Regions from separate parts of the Luteibacter aegosomaticola genome, predicted to be linked through region 1. Evidence: predicted binding sites of a transcription regulator. Region 1 holds the regulator's gene; the other holds the start of a gene.
The links. The regulator FliA, encoded in region 1, starts transcription of late flagellar genes. The targets are predictions, from matches to a motif close to TAAAGTTTNNCNNNCNNNGGCCGATAA.

Region 2: L2Y96_RS06560 (HD-GYP domain-containing protein) is a predicted target of FliA. The motif match lies at 4,114-4,140, and genes of this name have one in related genera.

The regions. Positions count from the first base shown of each region.
Region 1 is NZ_CP095741.1:3,724,931-3,732,477, reverse strand. Features, by position in the region: gene fliR (flagellar biosynthetic protein FliR) at 1-325, shown strand, start outside; gene flhB (flagellar biosynthesis protein FlhB) at 329-1,474, shown strand; gene flhA (flagellar biosynthesis protein FlhA) at 1,480-3,591, shown strand; gene flhF (flagellar biosynthesis GTPase FlhF) at 3,692-5,050, shown strand; gene L2Y96_RS16565 (nucleotide-binding protein) at 5,132-6,007, shown strand; gene L2Y96_RS16560 (RNA polymerase sigma factor FliA) at 6,004-6,735, shown strand; gene cheY (chemotaxis response regulator CheY) at 6,766-7,167, shown strand; gene L2Y96_RS16550 (protein phosphatase CheZ) at 7,177-7,547, shown strand, end outside.
Region 2 is NZ_CP095741.1:1,463,188-1,470,734, forward strand. Features, by position in the region: gene L2Y96_RS06540 (alkaline phosphatase family protein) at 1-970, opposite strand, end outside; gene L2Y96_RS06545 (hypothetical protein) at 1,026-1,424, shown strand; gene hutU (urocanate hydratase) at 1,574-3,247, shown strand; gene msrA (peptide-methionine (S)-S-oxide reductase MsrA) at 3,372-4,046, opposite strand; gene L2Y96_RS06560 (HD-GYP domain-containing protein) at 4,187-5,434, shown strand; gene L2Y96_RS06565 (putative bifunctional diguanylate cyclase/phosphodiesterase) at 5,431-6,678, shown strand; gene coaE (dephospho-CoA kinase) at 6,712-7,314, opposite strand; gene L2Y96_RS06575 (prepilin peptidase) at 7,311-7,547, opposite strand, start outside.

The DNA of each region.
Region 1 (7,547 bases):
CGCCGAGAGCTTCCGCAGCCTGCCGGTTGGGCAGGACGGCATCGGCACGAATGGCTTGTGGGGGGTGCTGACCTTCACCACCCATTTGTTCAGTGGCGCTGTCCGCGTGGCCTTGCCTGCGCTCACCGCGTTGCTGGTGGTCAACCTTGGTTTCGGCGCCATCAGCCGTTCGGCGCCCTCCATGAACCTGTTTGCGGTCGGTTTCCCAATCACCATCTGCCTCGGCATGATCGCCGTGTGGCTGGCCCTGCGCGGCCTGCCCAGTGCCTGGGATTCGCTCACCACGGATGCATGGGAAGCCATGCGCCAGCTCATCGGGAGGTAGGCCGTGAGCGAGGGTGCGGATAAGGAAGACAAGACCGAAGCCCCAAGTGACAAACGGCTTCGTGAATCCCGTGAAAAGGGCGAACTACCGCGCTCGCGCGAGCTTTCCACGGCCATCGTGGTGTTCGCCGGCGTGGCCATGCTCATCGCCTCGCGCGAGCAGATGGCCGTGCACGCGGCCAACATCATGCACGTGGGCCTGAACTACGGCCGCGAAGACCTGTTCGCCGCCAATGGCCTGCAGCGCGCGCTCATGACCGCCCTGCTGGAAGCCCTGCGCATGCTCGGCCCGCTGTTTGCCGTGACCATGGCCGCCGCGATCGCCGCGCCGGCCCTGATGGGCGGGCTCAATTTCTCGTTCCAGGCGCTGGCGCCCAAGTTCGACCGGCTGAACCCGATCCAGGGCTTCTCCCGCCTGGTCTCGAAGAACGGCCTGGTGGAGCTGGGCAAGTCGGTCCTGAAACTCCTGTTCATCGGCGGCGCGCTGGCCTGGTACCTGCGCAAGAGCACGGCCGAGATGTATGCCGTGGGCTCGGGCTCGGTCACCGAGGGCATCGGCCACGCTTTCGGCCTGTTCGGCAGCGCCTCGCTCATCTTCGCGGTAGCCATGGGCGCCATCGGCCTGGTCGATGCGCCGTGGCAGAAGTACAGCTTCATGTCGAAGATGAAGATGACCAAGCAGGAAGTGAAGGACGAGCACAAGGAGAACGAAGGCTCGCCGGAGCTGAAGTCAAAAATCCGCCAGATGCAGCACCAGATGGCCCGCCGCCGCATGATGGAAGACGTGCCTACGGCCGACGTCATCATCGCCAACCCGACGCACTTCTCGGTCGCCCTCAAATACGACGAAAACCGCATGGGAGCGCCGCGCGTGGTGGCCAAGGGCATGGATGTCATCGCCCTGCAGATCCGGCAACTGGGTACGGATTCGAAGGTGCCGGTGGTCGAAGCGGCCCCGTTGGCACGAGCCTTGTATCACACGACGGAAATCGGACGCGAAATCCCCTCGGCCCTGTATGTGGCCGTGGCCCAGATCCTGGCCTACGTGTTCCGTTTGAAGCAGGCGATCGCCATGGGCGATCTCCCGCCCGAAATGCCCCAGCAGGATATCGATCCGGAGCTGATGGGCCCTTACCGCATGGATAAGTGAGACAGATGGCAGCCTCCCAGAACCTGATGGGCACCTTCCGGCAGATCGGCCGCCGCGGCGTGGCCGCGCCGATCGCCATGCTGATCATGCTCGGCATGATGATGCTGCCGCTGCCGCCGTTCATGCTGGACCTGCTGTTCACGTTCAACATCGCGCTGTCGCTGGTGATCCTGCTGGCCACGATGTACGTGATGCGCCCGCTGGAGCTGGCCTCGTTCCCCACCGTGGTGCTGTTTGCCACCTTGCTCCGCCTGGCGCTGAACATCGCTTCTACCCGCGTGGTGCTGCTGCACGGCCACAACGGCCCGGGCGCGGCCGGCAAGGTGATCGAGGCGTTCGCCGAATTCGTGATCGGCGGCAACTTCGCCGTCGGTTTCGTGGTGTTCGCCATCCTCACCATCATCAACTTCGTGGTGGTGACCAAGGGTGCGACCCGCGTGTCCGAAGTCACCGCCCGCTTCACCCTCGATGCCATGCCCGGCAAGCAGATGGCGATCGACGCCGACCTCAACGCCGGCTTGCTCACCCAGGAACAGGCGCGTGAGCGCCGCCAGGAAGTCCGCGAAGAAGCCGACTTCTACGGTTCGATGGACGGTGCCTCCAAGTTCGTCCGCGGCGACGCCACCGCCGGTATCCTCATCCTCGTCATCAACATGCTCGGTGGCTTCTTCATCGGCATGTTCCAGCACGGCCTCTCGGCCGGCGAAGCGGCGCGCACGTACACGCTGCTGACCATCGGTGACGGCCTGGTCGCCCAGGTGCCGGGCCTGATGCTCTCGATCGCCACCGCGGTCATCGTTACCCGCGTGTCCAAGTCGCAGGAGATGGGCAAGCAGGTGTTCGGCCAGCTGTTCGGCCAGCCCAAGGCGCTGGCCGTGGCCGCCGCGGTGCTCGGCACGATGGGCCTCATCCCGGGCATGCCGAACATCCCGTTCCTGCTGCTCGCCGGTATCGCTGGCTTCGGCGCGTGGAAGCTGCACCAGCGCAAGCTGATGCCGGCCGGTGCCGCCGCTGGCACGCCGGGCGCGCCGGGTACGGAACTGGCCGCGCTGGAAAGCGCGCCGCCGGCCGAGCGTCTTGAACTCTCGTGGGAAGACGTGGCGCAGGTGGATACGGTGGGCCTGGAAGTGGGCTACCGCCTCATTCCGCTGGTCGACAAGGCGCAGGGCGGCGAGCTCATGGCCCGTATCAAATCGGTGCGCCGCAAGCTCTCGCAGGAGCTGGGTTTCCTGGTGCCGTCGGTGCACATCCGTGACAACCTCGACCTTGCCCCGCACGGCTACCGCATCTCGCTGATGGGCGTGCCCATGGGCGAGGCCGAGATCCATACCGAGCGCATGCTCGCGATCGATCCGGGCCGCGTGCACGGCACCATCAACGGTATTGCCACGCGTGACCCCGCTTTCGGCCTCGACGCCGTGTGGATCGAGCCGGGCCTGCGCGAACACGCCCAGACCCTGGGCTACACCGTGGTCGATCCGGCCACCGTGATCGCGACCCATCTTTCGCACATCCTGCAGAACCACGCCCACGAGCTCATCGGCCATCAGGATGTGCAGCAGCTGCTCGACCGCCTGGCCCAGCAGACGCCCAAGCTGGTGGAAGACCTGGTGCCGAAGCGCCTGTCGCTGGGCGCCGTGGTCAAGGTGCTGCAGAACCTGCTCGCCGAGCGCGTGCCCATCCGCAACTTCCGCGGCATCGTCGAATCGCTGGCGGAGAACGCGGGGCAGAGCCAAGACCCGGGTGTACTCGCTGCCGCCGTGCGCGTCGGCCTCGGTCGCCAGATCGTCCAGGAAATCGCCGGCCTCGGTACCGAAGTGCCCGTCATTACTTTGGCACCGGAACTGGAGCAGATCCTGCTCCAGTCCCTGCAGGGTGGTGGTCCCGCTGGCGCGGCGGTCGAGCCGGGCCTGGCTGATCGCCTGCAGAAGAATGTCGCCGATGCCGCCCGCCGCCAGGAAGCGGCAGGCGAACCGGCCGTTTTGCTGGTCTCCCCCGCACTTCGTCCGTGGCTTTCACGCTTTACACGTCATGTGGCCCAAAACCTGCATGTACTTGCGTACAACGAGGTTCCGGACAATCGCCGCGTCAAGCTGGTGACGGCCCTGGGACGATAGGAATGAGACACCGCTCGGGGATTTGCTCCGGCGGACGTGACAGAACAAGGTGGCGGCCCGGGCAAGCGGGGCGCCGATCGACGAAGACAGGATCGAACGCATGAAAATCAAACGATTCGTTGCCCCCGACATGCGCCAGGCGATGCGCCAGGTGCGTGATGAGCAGGGCCCCGACGCGGTGATCCTGTCCACGCGCCGGATGGACGACGGTATCGAAATCATCGCCGCGCTCGATTACGACGAGGCGCTGGTGCGCGAGGCCGGCTTCGCTTACGAGCCGCCCACCGCTGAAGAGAAGCTCGAATCCATCCGTGCTACGCGTGACCAGCGTGATCTCCGCGAAGCCGAGCGTGTCGCGCGGGTCGACCAGGCCCGTGCCGCGACCGCCGCCGCTGTCGAGCGTGCCACGAAGGCCGCGCCGGCCAGCCCGAACGCGCCGCAACGCCAGTCGTCCGCCGCACTCGCTGCGAGCGTTGCCGACGTGGTGCGTGCCGCCACGGTCTCCGCGCCGCAGAACGACGCCGCCGTGAACGGCATGCGTGCCGAGATCAACAACCTGCGCGAGATGCTGGAAGTGCAGCTCTCGGCGCTGGCCTGGAACCAGAAGGACCGCCAGCAGCCGCTGCAGGCGCGCGTGCTGCGCGAGATGACCCGCCTGGGTATCGATGGCGACGTGGCGCGTGCCCTGTGCGCCGAGCTGCCCGACAACATGACGGCCGAGCAGGCGCGTTACCTGCCGCTGGGCATCCTCTCGCGCAACATCCGTACGAGTGGCCGCAACTTCGACACCGTCGGCGGCGGCATCACCGCCTTCGTGGGTACTACCGGCGTCGGCAAGACCACCAGCATCGCCAAGCTCGCCGCCCGTGCGGTGCTGCGCCACGGTGCTTCGAACGTCGCGCTGATCAGCGCCGACCAGTACCGCATCGGTGCCGGCGCCCAGCTCGAACACTACGGCCGCCTGCTCGGCGTGCGCGTGTACAACGCACACGATGCGCAGAGCCTGCGCAACGTCCTGCTGCAGCTGCGCGGTAAGCACACGGTACTGATCGATACGGCCGGCCTCGCTGGCAACGATCCGAAGCTACAGCAGCAGTTCGAGACGCTGCGTGCCATGGCCGATGTGCGCGTGTGCCTGGTCGTCGCGGCCAACGCGCAGGCCCAGGCCATCGATAGCGCCATGCGCGCCTACGCGCCGCTGAAGCCGCAGAGCGCCATCCTGACCAAACTCGACGAGACGCCGCTCCTGGGCGGCGCGCTCTCGGCCCTTATCCGGCACGGAATGCCGCTCGACTACACCACGGATGGCCAGCGCGTGCCTGAGGACATCGCCTCCGCCGACGCGCGCAAACTGGTCTGCCTGGCAGCCCAGATGCTCAAGCAGCGCAACGACGAGCCCGATGACGCCATACTTGCCGATCGTTTCGGCTTTGCGCCATCCACCACGGCCATGGCGTAATCGCAGGATCCGACGAACGTGACCCAGGCAACCGCAACCGCAACCGCAACCGCAACCTCTTATTCGGCAGTGAATTCCTTCATGACCACACCCGTCGACAACTCCCAGGCCGCCAGTCTTAACTGGCTCGCCGACCGCAGGCCCACGCGCAGCATCGCGATCGCGGGTGGCAAGGGCGGCGTCGGCAAGACCACGGTGGCCGTGAACCTCGGCATGGCCCTGGCCATGGGTGGCCGTGATGTCCTGCTGCTCGATGCCGATCTGGGCATGGCCAACATCGATGTGCTGCTCGGCCTTCAGCCGACGCGCCATCTGGGCCACATGCTGGAAGGCGCCTGCGGCATCGAGGACCTGATCCTCCAGGCGGCCCACGGCCTGAAGGTCATCCCGGCCACGTCCGGCACACGCCGCATGGCCCAGCTGCCCAACATTGAGCATGCTGCCGTCATCCGCGCGTTTGACGACTACCCGCTGGCTCCCGAGTACCTCATCGTCGATACCGCCGCCGGCATCTCCGACAGCGTGTCGATGTTTGCCGCCGCGTCGGACGAGGTGGTGGTCGTGGTCTGCGACGAGCCGGCCTCGCTCACCGATGCCTACGCACTCATCAAGGTTCTGTCGCGAGAGTTCGCGGTGAACCGTTTCCGTATCGTGGCCAACATGGTCCGCCACGCGCAGGAAGGCCGCCAGCTGTTCGAGAAGCTTTCGCGGGTGACCAACCGTTTCCTCGATGTCTCCCTCGATTTCATGGGCATGGTGCCGCACGACGAGTACCTGCGCCAGGCGATCCGCCGCCAGTCGGCGGTGGTCGATGCATGGCCCAGCAGCCGTTCGGCAGTCGGATTCAAGAATTTGGCCAGGTCGGTCGATACATGGGGTGAACCCGAACCCCGTGGACAGGGTCGCATCGGCTTTTTTGCCGGGCGTGAGCACGTGGGGGGAGGGCTGCCGTTGTGAGTGTCGCGAGCGAATACCTTGAAATTACTAAGGTTCCGGCCGATCAACTGGTGAAAACGCACGCGCCGCTGGTGCGCCGGATCGCCTATCACCTGATGGGCCGCCTGCCGCCCAGCGTCGATGCGAACGACCTTATGCAGGCCGGGATGATCGGTTTGCTTGAGGCGGCAAGGAATTATTCGCCGACTCGCGCGGCCAGCTTCGAAACCTATGCGGGTATCCGCATACGTGGCGCCATGCTGGATGAACTGCGCAAGACGGATTGGACCCCGCGCAGCGTCCACAGGAAATTGCGCGAGGTGGCTGAGGTAACGAGGCAGATCGAAAATGAGACAGGCGGCGACGCCGACGACGTGGAAGTGATGAAGCGTCTGGGCATCGATGCCATGGAATACAACCAGATCCTGGCGGACGCGGCGAGTGCGCGGTTGTTGAGCCTGACGGCGCCGGAAGGCGACGAAGGTTCCGCGATCGATGTGGCCGACCCGAACGCCGCGGGCCCGGATGGTCTGTTCGAACAGGACGGTTTGCGCCATGCGCTGGCCGATTCGATCGAGGGGCTACCCGAGCGCGAAAAGCTGGTGATGTCGCTGTACTACGATGAAGAACTCAACCTGAAGGAAATCGGTGCGGTGTTGGGAGTAAGCGAATCGCGGGTGTGCCAGATCCATGGCCAGGCCTTGATCCGTCTCCGGGCACGCATGTCGGGTTGGAAAGACAAACACTAAGAACGACGCGGCTGTAAGGCGGAGAACGCTTTGGACAAGAACATGAAAATCCTCGTGGTGGACGATTTCTCCACCATGCGGCGTATCGTCCGCAACCTCCTGGTGGAGCTTGGTTTTACCAACACGCTCATCCAGGAAGCGGAAGATGGCAATGCGGCGCTGGCGCTCCTGCGCTCGCAGCCCATCGACCTGGTGGTCACCGACTGGAACATGCCGAACATGACCGGCATCGACCTGCTGCGTGCCATCCGTGCGGATGCCAGCCTCAAATCCCTGCCGGTGCTTATGGTCACCGCCGAGAACAATCGCGACCAGATCATCGCGGCCGCGCAGAGCGGCGTGAATGGTTACGTCGTGAAGCCGTTCACGGCCGTGACGCTGAAGGAAAAGCTCGACAAGATCTTCGAACGACTCGCCGCGGCAGCGGGCTAAGGGACTGACATGAATACGACGATTACCGCTAGCCAGGACGTGGCTCCCGAGCTGCGCGAGCTTCTCGACGCCGACGACAGCGCCGCCTTCGAACAGGCGCTCGACAAGCTCCTGCGCAGCCGCGAACAGCACCTGTTCCTCGCGCTGGGCCATCTGGCCCGCGACCTGCATGAATCCGCCCGCCGCCTGGCGTCGGATATTTCCAGCGATGGCGTGCCGGGCACCATGAGCGACGCGCGCAAGCACCTGCGCGATGTGCTCGAGATGAGCGCCACCGCCGCGCACCGCACGCTCGATTTCAGCGAGAAGCTGCGCCCGCAGGCTCAGTCGCTGGCGAAGCAGGCCGATGAGCTGCTTGTACTCGACCATGCCGATCCGGC
Region 2 (7,547 bases), 2.3 Mb from region 1:
GGACGCGGGGATTCTTGCCGTAATCGAGGCGGGCCGGCAGGTCTTCCTTGCGGTAGCAATGCATGTGCGCGTGCGGGCCAAGCAGGCGGGCCACGGCCTGGGTGGCGTCGTGGCCGTCGCGCGGCGCGAAGGTGGCCATCACGCCATACGAGACGGTGTCGAGGTCGTCGAGCTTCGTTTCCTCGTCCGAGAAAATGATATTGCCCTTCGGTACGTCGGCCATGCCGTGGTCGGAGACGATCACGATGTTCATGCCGTCATACAAGCCGCGCTGGCGCAGTTGCGCCACGAGGTATCCAAGCGCGTCGTCGACTTCGCGCAGGGACGCGTTGACCTCCGGCGAATCCGGGCCGAACTCATGGCCGGCATGGTCCACCGCATCGAAGTACAGCGTCTCGAACGACGGCTTCGGGCCCGGCTCGTCGATCCAGGAAAGCAGCTTGTCGACGCGGGCCCTGGAGCTGAGCGAATCGTCGAAGGGGATCCAGTGATCCGGGCGGACGCCGTGGATTTCAGCCTCGGTACCGGGCCAGAACATGGTGGCAGTGCGCAGGCCGCGCTTCTGTGCGGTGACCCAGATGGGCTCGGCTTCGGCCCACCAGCGGCCGTCGCTGGTGGCTGCCCGGTTGCCCAGGCTGAACTTGCCGAGCGCCGGATCGCGCATGGTGTTGTTCACGATGCCGTTGCGGTCCGGCACGCGGCCGGTCACCAGGGTGTAGTGGTTGGGAAAGGTCAGCGACGGAAACGAGGGCCACATGTACTGGGCACGGGCGCCGTCGTCGGCCAGCGATTGCAGGGTCGGGGTCAGGTGGCGGTCGAGGTAATCGGCGCGGAACGCATCGATCGAGACCAGCAGGACAGGGTGCGCAGGAGGTGTGGCGAGCGTGGCCGGGCGGGTCGCGCAGCCGGCCAGGGCCACCAGCATCAACGCCGTGAAGAGGCGTGGCAAGCGGGAAAACGTGGCATTCATGGGGAGGGGAATAGGCTCGGTTCTAAAGACAATCTTTCCATGATGGACGAGTCAGATGACCAACGCATCACGCAAGTTCATGCTGGCCGTGCTCGCGGCGCTGCCGCTCGCTGCCTTCGCGCAAGCCACGACCAAGCCCGCCCCCGCCCCCAAGCCGGCGCCGCGGCCACATGTTTACACGCCCGTCGCCAGCCCGGCCCAGCAGTGGCAGCGCCAGGCCGATCAGCAGCAACTCATCAACCGGCAGAACCAGCATGCCGTGCAGGAGCAGCTGCGCCAGAACAACCTGAACCAGCAGCGCAACGCGGCCACCGACCCCAACCTGCGCAACCAGCTGGATAACGCCGACCAGCAGCAACAGCAGCAGTACTGTGCGCGCCAGGACAACGCTGTCCGCCAGTATCAGGACAAGCAGGCCACCCAGCCCGCCAACGCCGCCAGCCGCCCCTTGTAGGAGCGCGCTTGCAAGCGATTGCGGTGCCGCAAGCCCCCATTGCGCGCAAGCACGCTCCTACAGGCACTTCATGCTGCGTCGCACATGGCTCGCGTCGGGGCGCGGGCCCATAATCGGGGATTCGTTTCCACACCCCTACGGAGCCCCCGATGACCGCCGCCACGCGCATCGACACCACCCGCACCGTCCGCGCGCCGCGCGGTACCGAACTCTCCTGCAAGAGCTGGCTGACGGAAGCGCCGTTCCGCATGCTGCAGAACAACCTCGATCCCGAAGTGGCCGAGAACCCGGCCGAGCTGGTGGTGTATGGCGGCATTGGCCGCGCTGCCCGCAACTGGGAGTGCTTCGACGCGATCCTGCGTAGCCTGCGTGAATTGCGCGATGACCAGACCTTGCTCGTGCAGTCCGGCAAGCCCGTCGGCATCTTTCCCTCGCACCCGGACGCACCGCGCGTGCTCATCGCTAACTCGAACCTGGTACCGGCGTGGGCGAACTGGGAGCACTTCAACGAGCTCGATCGCAAGGGCCTGATGATGTACGGCCAGATGACGGCCGGCTCCTGGATCTATATCGGCTCGCAGGGCATCGTGCAGGGCACCTACGAAACCTTCGTCGAGATGGGCCGCCAGCATTACGGTGGCTCGCTGGCGGGCCGCTGGATCCTCACCGCAGGCCTTGGCGGCATGGGCGGCGCGCAGCCGCTGGCAGCGAGCCTGGCAGGCGCCAGTTCGCTCACCATCGAATGCCAGCAGAGCCGCATCGATTTCCGCCTGAAGACCCGCTACGTCGACGAACAGGCGGCCGACCTCGACGACGCGCTGGCGCGCATCGCCCGTTACACGAAGGAAGGCCGTGCGGTCTCCGTCGCCCTGCTAGGCAACGCCGCCGACGTGCTGCCGGAACTGGTCCGCCGTGGTGTCCGCCCGGATGCCGTCACCGACCAGACCAGCGCCCACGATCCGGTGAACGGCTACCTGCCGGCGGGCTGGACGGTGGATGAGTGGTTCGAGTGCCGCAAGAGCGACCCCGCTGGCACGGCGAGGGCCGCCAAGGCCTCCATGCGCGAGCACGTCGCGGCCATGCTTGCCTTCCACGAACAGGGCGTGCCCACGTTCGACTACGGCAACAACATTCGCCAGATGGCCAAGGACGAGGGCCTGGCCAACGCCTTCGCGTTCCCCGGTTTCGTCCCCGCGTTCGTCCGCCCGCTGTTCTGTCGTGGCGTGGGCCCGTTCCGCTGGGTGGCGCTCTCGGGCGACCCCGAGGACATCTACAAGACCGACGCGAAGGTGAAGGAAATCATCGCCGATGATCCGCACCTGCATCGCTGGCTCGACATGGCTCGCGAGCGCATCAGCTTCCAGGGCCTGCCGGCGCGTATCTGCTGGGTGGGCCTTGGCCTGCGCCACAAGCTGGGCCTGGCGTTCAACGAGATGGTCCGCAACGGCGAGCTGAAAGCGCCGGTGGTGATTGGCCGCGACCACCTGGATTCCGGTTCGGTGGCCAGCCCCAACCGCGAAACCGAGGCCATGCGTGATGGCAGCGATGCCGTCAGCGATTGGCCGCTGCTCAACGCCATGCTCAACGTGGCAGGCGGCGCCACCTGGGTCAGCCTGCACCACGGCGGTGGCGTGGGCATGGGTTACAGCCAGCACAGTGGTGTCGTCATCGTGTGCGACGGTAGCGAAGAAGCCGACAAGCGCATCGCCCGCGTGCTGTGGAACGACCCTGGTACCGGCGTGATGCGCCATGCCGACGCCGGATACGAAGACGCCATTGCCTGCGCGAAAGAGCAAGGTCTCGACCTGCCGATGATCGGCTGACCACCCACCGCGCAACCGCTCCCCGTAGGAGCCCACCCTGTGGGCGACATCTTTCGCCATGTCGCCACAGGGTCCCGGGCTCTTCCGCGAACGGCGTCGCCCACAGGGTGGGCTCCTACGGGTTTTAGCGGCCGTTGGCCCAGCCTGCGGTGTACATCTCCGGGTAGATGCGTTGCAGCGCCAGTACCTTCGGCCGGTCGTTGATGGCGATGTACATGGTGTCCGGGTTCAGACGCATGTAGTCCTGGTGCTCATCCTCGGCGAGCCAGAAACCCTTCAGCGGCACCACCTGGGTCACGATCGGGCTGGTGAACGCGTGCGCTGCGCTCAACTGGGCCACGTAAGCTTTTGCGAGCTTCTCCTGCTCGGGCGTGGCGTAAAACACCGCAGACCGATACTGCGTCCCCATGTCGGGTCCCTGGCGGTTCAGCGTCGTCGGATCCATCGCGACCGAGAAAAACACCTGTAGCAGCTGGCCGTAACTCACCTGGGCGGGGTCGTAGACCACGCGCACGGATTCCGCATGGCCGGTATCGCCATCGCTCACGTCGTCATAGTTGGCATGGGCCGCATCGCCGCCCGTGTACCCGGTGCGCACGGCCTTCACGCCCTTGACGTGCTGGAACACGCCTTCGACACCCCAGAAGCAGCCCCCGGCGAACACGGCGGTGGCCTCGCCCGGCGCGCGGGCTGCATCCATGGCGGGCGCAGGGAGCTTGAGGCCCTCGTCACGGGCGGCGGCCGCAGAACAGGCGGTCAGGGCGGCGAGCATAAGCGGGAGCAGGAGCGGGCGGCGCATGGCGGTTCTCCGTCAGGGGACAAGCCAATAGACCGGGGGCGGCGTGGTTTTATTACGCCACAGCCCCTACAGTACGACGCCCCCTGGCCGATACATACCGAACGGCGTGGGGATTCCCAGCGAGAAGGAGGCACGGGAAGGTGGCGTACGACCTGGTGGAGCGGCGAGTGTTCGTGTCCGATCTTGAGATCGGCATGTTCGTCAGTCGTCTGGATTGTGAGTGGTCGGATACCCCGTTCCCGTTGCAGGGCGTTCCGATTACCTGCCGTGAGGATATCGAGACCCTCGCGAAGTTCTGCAAGTATGTCTTCGTGGATACGCAGCGCCAGGTAGCGGTTTCACGGCTCGCCCCGGCCTCGGTCGCCCGGCCCGCCGCGGTCAAACCGCAGCCCGTCCGCGCTGCCCTGAATACGCGCCTCGTCACGCAACACGCCTATACCGATACCGCCTCGTTCGACGACGAGATGCCGCGGGCTCGTGAAGCTTTCGACACCGTCTCCGCATTCGCTGAGCAGCTGGTCGCCGATATCCACGCCGGCAAGGCCATCGATCCGCAATCGCTCGACGCCGCCGTGCGGCCCATGGTGGCCAGCGTGCTTCGCAGCGGCGATGCCTTTTTCTGGGTGGAGAGCCTGCGCCGCCACGATAGCTATACCTTCCGCCACGCCGTGGGTTGCAGCACCCTCGCCGCGACCTTCGGCAGGCACATGGGCTTCAACGGCGACGCGATCGTCAGCCTGGCCGCCGGTGGCCTGTTGATGGACGTGGGCAAGGCCCAGTTGCCGAAGGAGCTCCTGGAGCGCCAGGGGCCGCTTAACGACATGGAATGGGACATCGCCCGTCACCACGTGGAAGAGGGCGGCGCGATCCTCGATGCTGCCGGGGTGAACGACCAGGAAGTGCGCGACATGGTGCTGACCCACCACGAGCGCTTCGATGGCACGGGTTACCCAGGAGGCCTGGCAGGTACCGAGATTCCGCTGGCGGGCCGCATGGCCGCCATCATCGATACGTACCACGCCATGTGCACCCCACGTCCCTACCGGCCCGCGGTGTCCCAGCACCTCGCGCTGCGCCAGCTCTATCAGGGTAGAGATCGTGAGTACCAGGGTGAGCTGGTCGAACAGTTCCAGGCCTGCATGGGGGTGTATCCCACCGGGTCGCTGGTGGAGCTGAACACCGGCGAGGTCGCCGTCGTGATGGTCCAGAACCAGTCGCGGCGCCTGCAACCACGTGTGGCCATCCTGGCCGGCGCGGATAAAGCCCAGCTCGATGACTTCCGCATCGTCGACCTGATGCGCCAGGCTGAGGGTGTCCACCGCGAAATCCAGCGCACGCTCCCGGCCGGTTCGTACGGTATCGATCCCGCGGAGTTCTTCCTCGCATGAGCGAACGCGCCCACCTGCTGCCGGCCCTCCAGGGCCGCCTCGACCGGGCCCGGCAGGAGCCGGGTTTGTGTGCATTGCTGGTGGTCCGCCTGCGTGGCATGCGCGAGTCGCAATTGCGCCACGGTTATGAATTCGGTGACGCGATCATGCTTGCCGCGCGCGAGCGGATCGTGGCGGTGCTGCGCCATGTCGATACCGTCTACCTCGCGGGTGACGATAGCTTCGTCGTGGTGTTGCCCACCATCCGCAACCACACCCACGCGCTGCTTGCCGCGACACGCCTCGTAGGCGCGTTCGACGATACGCCGTTGATGCATGGCGATCGCAACTGGCACGGCCGCGTGGTCGTTGGCGTGGCGCTGTGTCCTGACCATGGCACCGACGCGGAATTGCTCTTCCGCCGTGCGGAGCTGGCCCACGATGAAGCCTTGCGCATTGGTGAGCCGTTCTCGATCTACCAGCCGGATTCGACGCCGGTGGAAATCCTTTACGGGGAACTGCGCGACGACATCGCGGCCAATAAGCTCGATGTGATGTTCCAGCCGCTCTTCGACCTGCGCAGCGGCAAGATCGTCAGCGTGGAATCGCTGGCGCGCTGGACCACGGCGGCCTACGGCGTCGTGCCACCCTCGGATTTCGTCCCGTTCGCCGAGCGCAGCGACCTCATCGTTCCGCTCACGCGCTGGAGCCTCAACGCCTCGCTACGCCACGCCGCTGCCTTGCATCGGGGCGGCGCGCCGCTGGACGTGGCGATCAATCTTTCACCGCGTGTGTTTGCGGAACAGGGCTTTGCCGAACAGCTGCTTGGCGCTCTGGATATATGGGCCGTGCCGGCGGATTCGGTGATCGTCGAGATCACCGAGACGGCGTTGCTCACCGACCTGGACATGAGCGTGCGCGTCCTGCGCCGCCTGCGCGACTGTGGCGTGCGCGTGGCCATCGATGATTTCGGCACGGGCTACGCGTCGTTTGCCTACCTGCGGCACTTCCCTGCGACCGAGCTGAAGATCGACCGGAGCTTTGTCGATGCCATGCTCACCGATGCCCGCACGGAGCAGGTGGTGCGCGCCATGATCGAGGTGGCCCACCGCCTGGGCCTCGACGCCGTGGCCGAGGGCGTGGAAAACGCGGAAACCATGCGCCTGCTCGACAACATGAACTGCGACATGGTCCAGGGCTACCACATCGGCCACCCGACGCTGGCCGAGACCTTCGTGGCCGAGCGGCTGGCCGCCCAGCCTTGAGGTTGCCCGGAGCGCGCTTGCGCGCGGTCCGGCCTAGCGGCTGAGTTCGAGGTACCGCGCGTGCAGCAGATCGACCGCGGCCGCCAGTTCGGCCTGGTCCCCATGGTTCTCGATGACATCATTCGCGATGGCCAGCCGCGCCTCGCGCGTGGCCTGCACGGCGATCATCTTCCGCGCGAGTGCTTCGTCGATACGGTCGCGCTGGATCAGCCGCGCGATGCGCACGTCTTCCGGCGCATCCACCACCAGGATCCGGTTTACCCACGCATAGTGCGCCTGGTTCTCGACCAGCAGCGGAATGGAAAGGATGCAATAGGGCCCGGTATCCGCGGCGGCGGCATCGCGCAGCCAGCTACGAATGCGCGGGTGCAGGATGCCTTCCAGCGTCGTGCGCGCCGACGGATCCGCGAACACCCGCTGGCGCATCGTCGCGCGATCGAGCCGGCCTTCTGCATCCAGCGCATCGGCACCGAACACACGGGCGACCTCAACCAGCGCTTCGGAACCGGGCTCGACCACGGCGCGTGCCGCCACATCGGCGTCATACGCGTGCACGCCCAGCGCCTCGAAACAGCGCTCCACCGCGCTCTTGCCCGCGGCGACGCCTCCGGTCAGCGCGACGACGAAGCGGCTCATCGCAGCCCGGTCAGGTGCAGGTAGGCGCCGAGGATGCCGTCGCCCCACAGGAACCACACCCAGCCCGCCGCGGCGATGTAGGGACCGAACGGGATGGGCACGTCACGTTGGTGCTTGAAGAACAGCATCAGCGAACCGCCCACGAGCGCACCGATCAGCGAGGAAAGCATGATGATCGGGAGCAGTGCGATCGGGCCCATCCAGGCACCCAGCGCGGCCAGCAGTTTGAAATC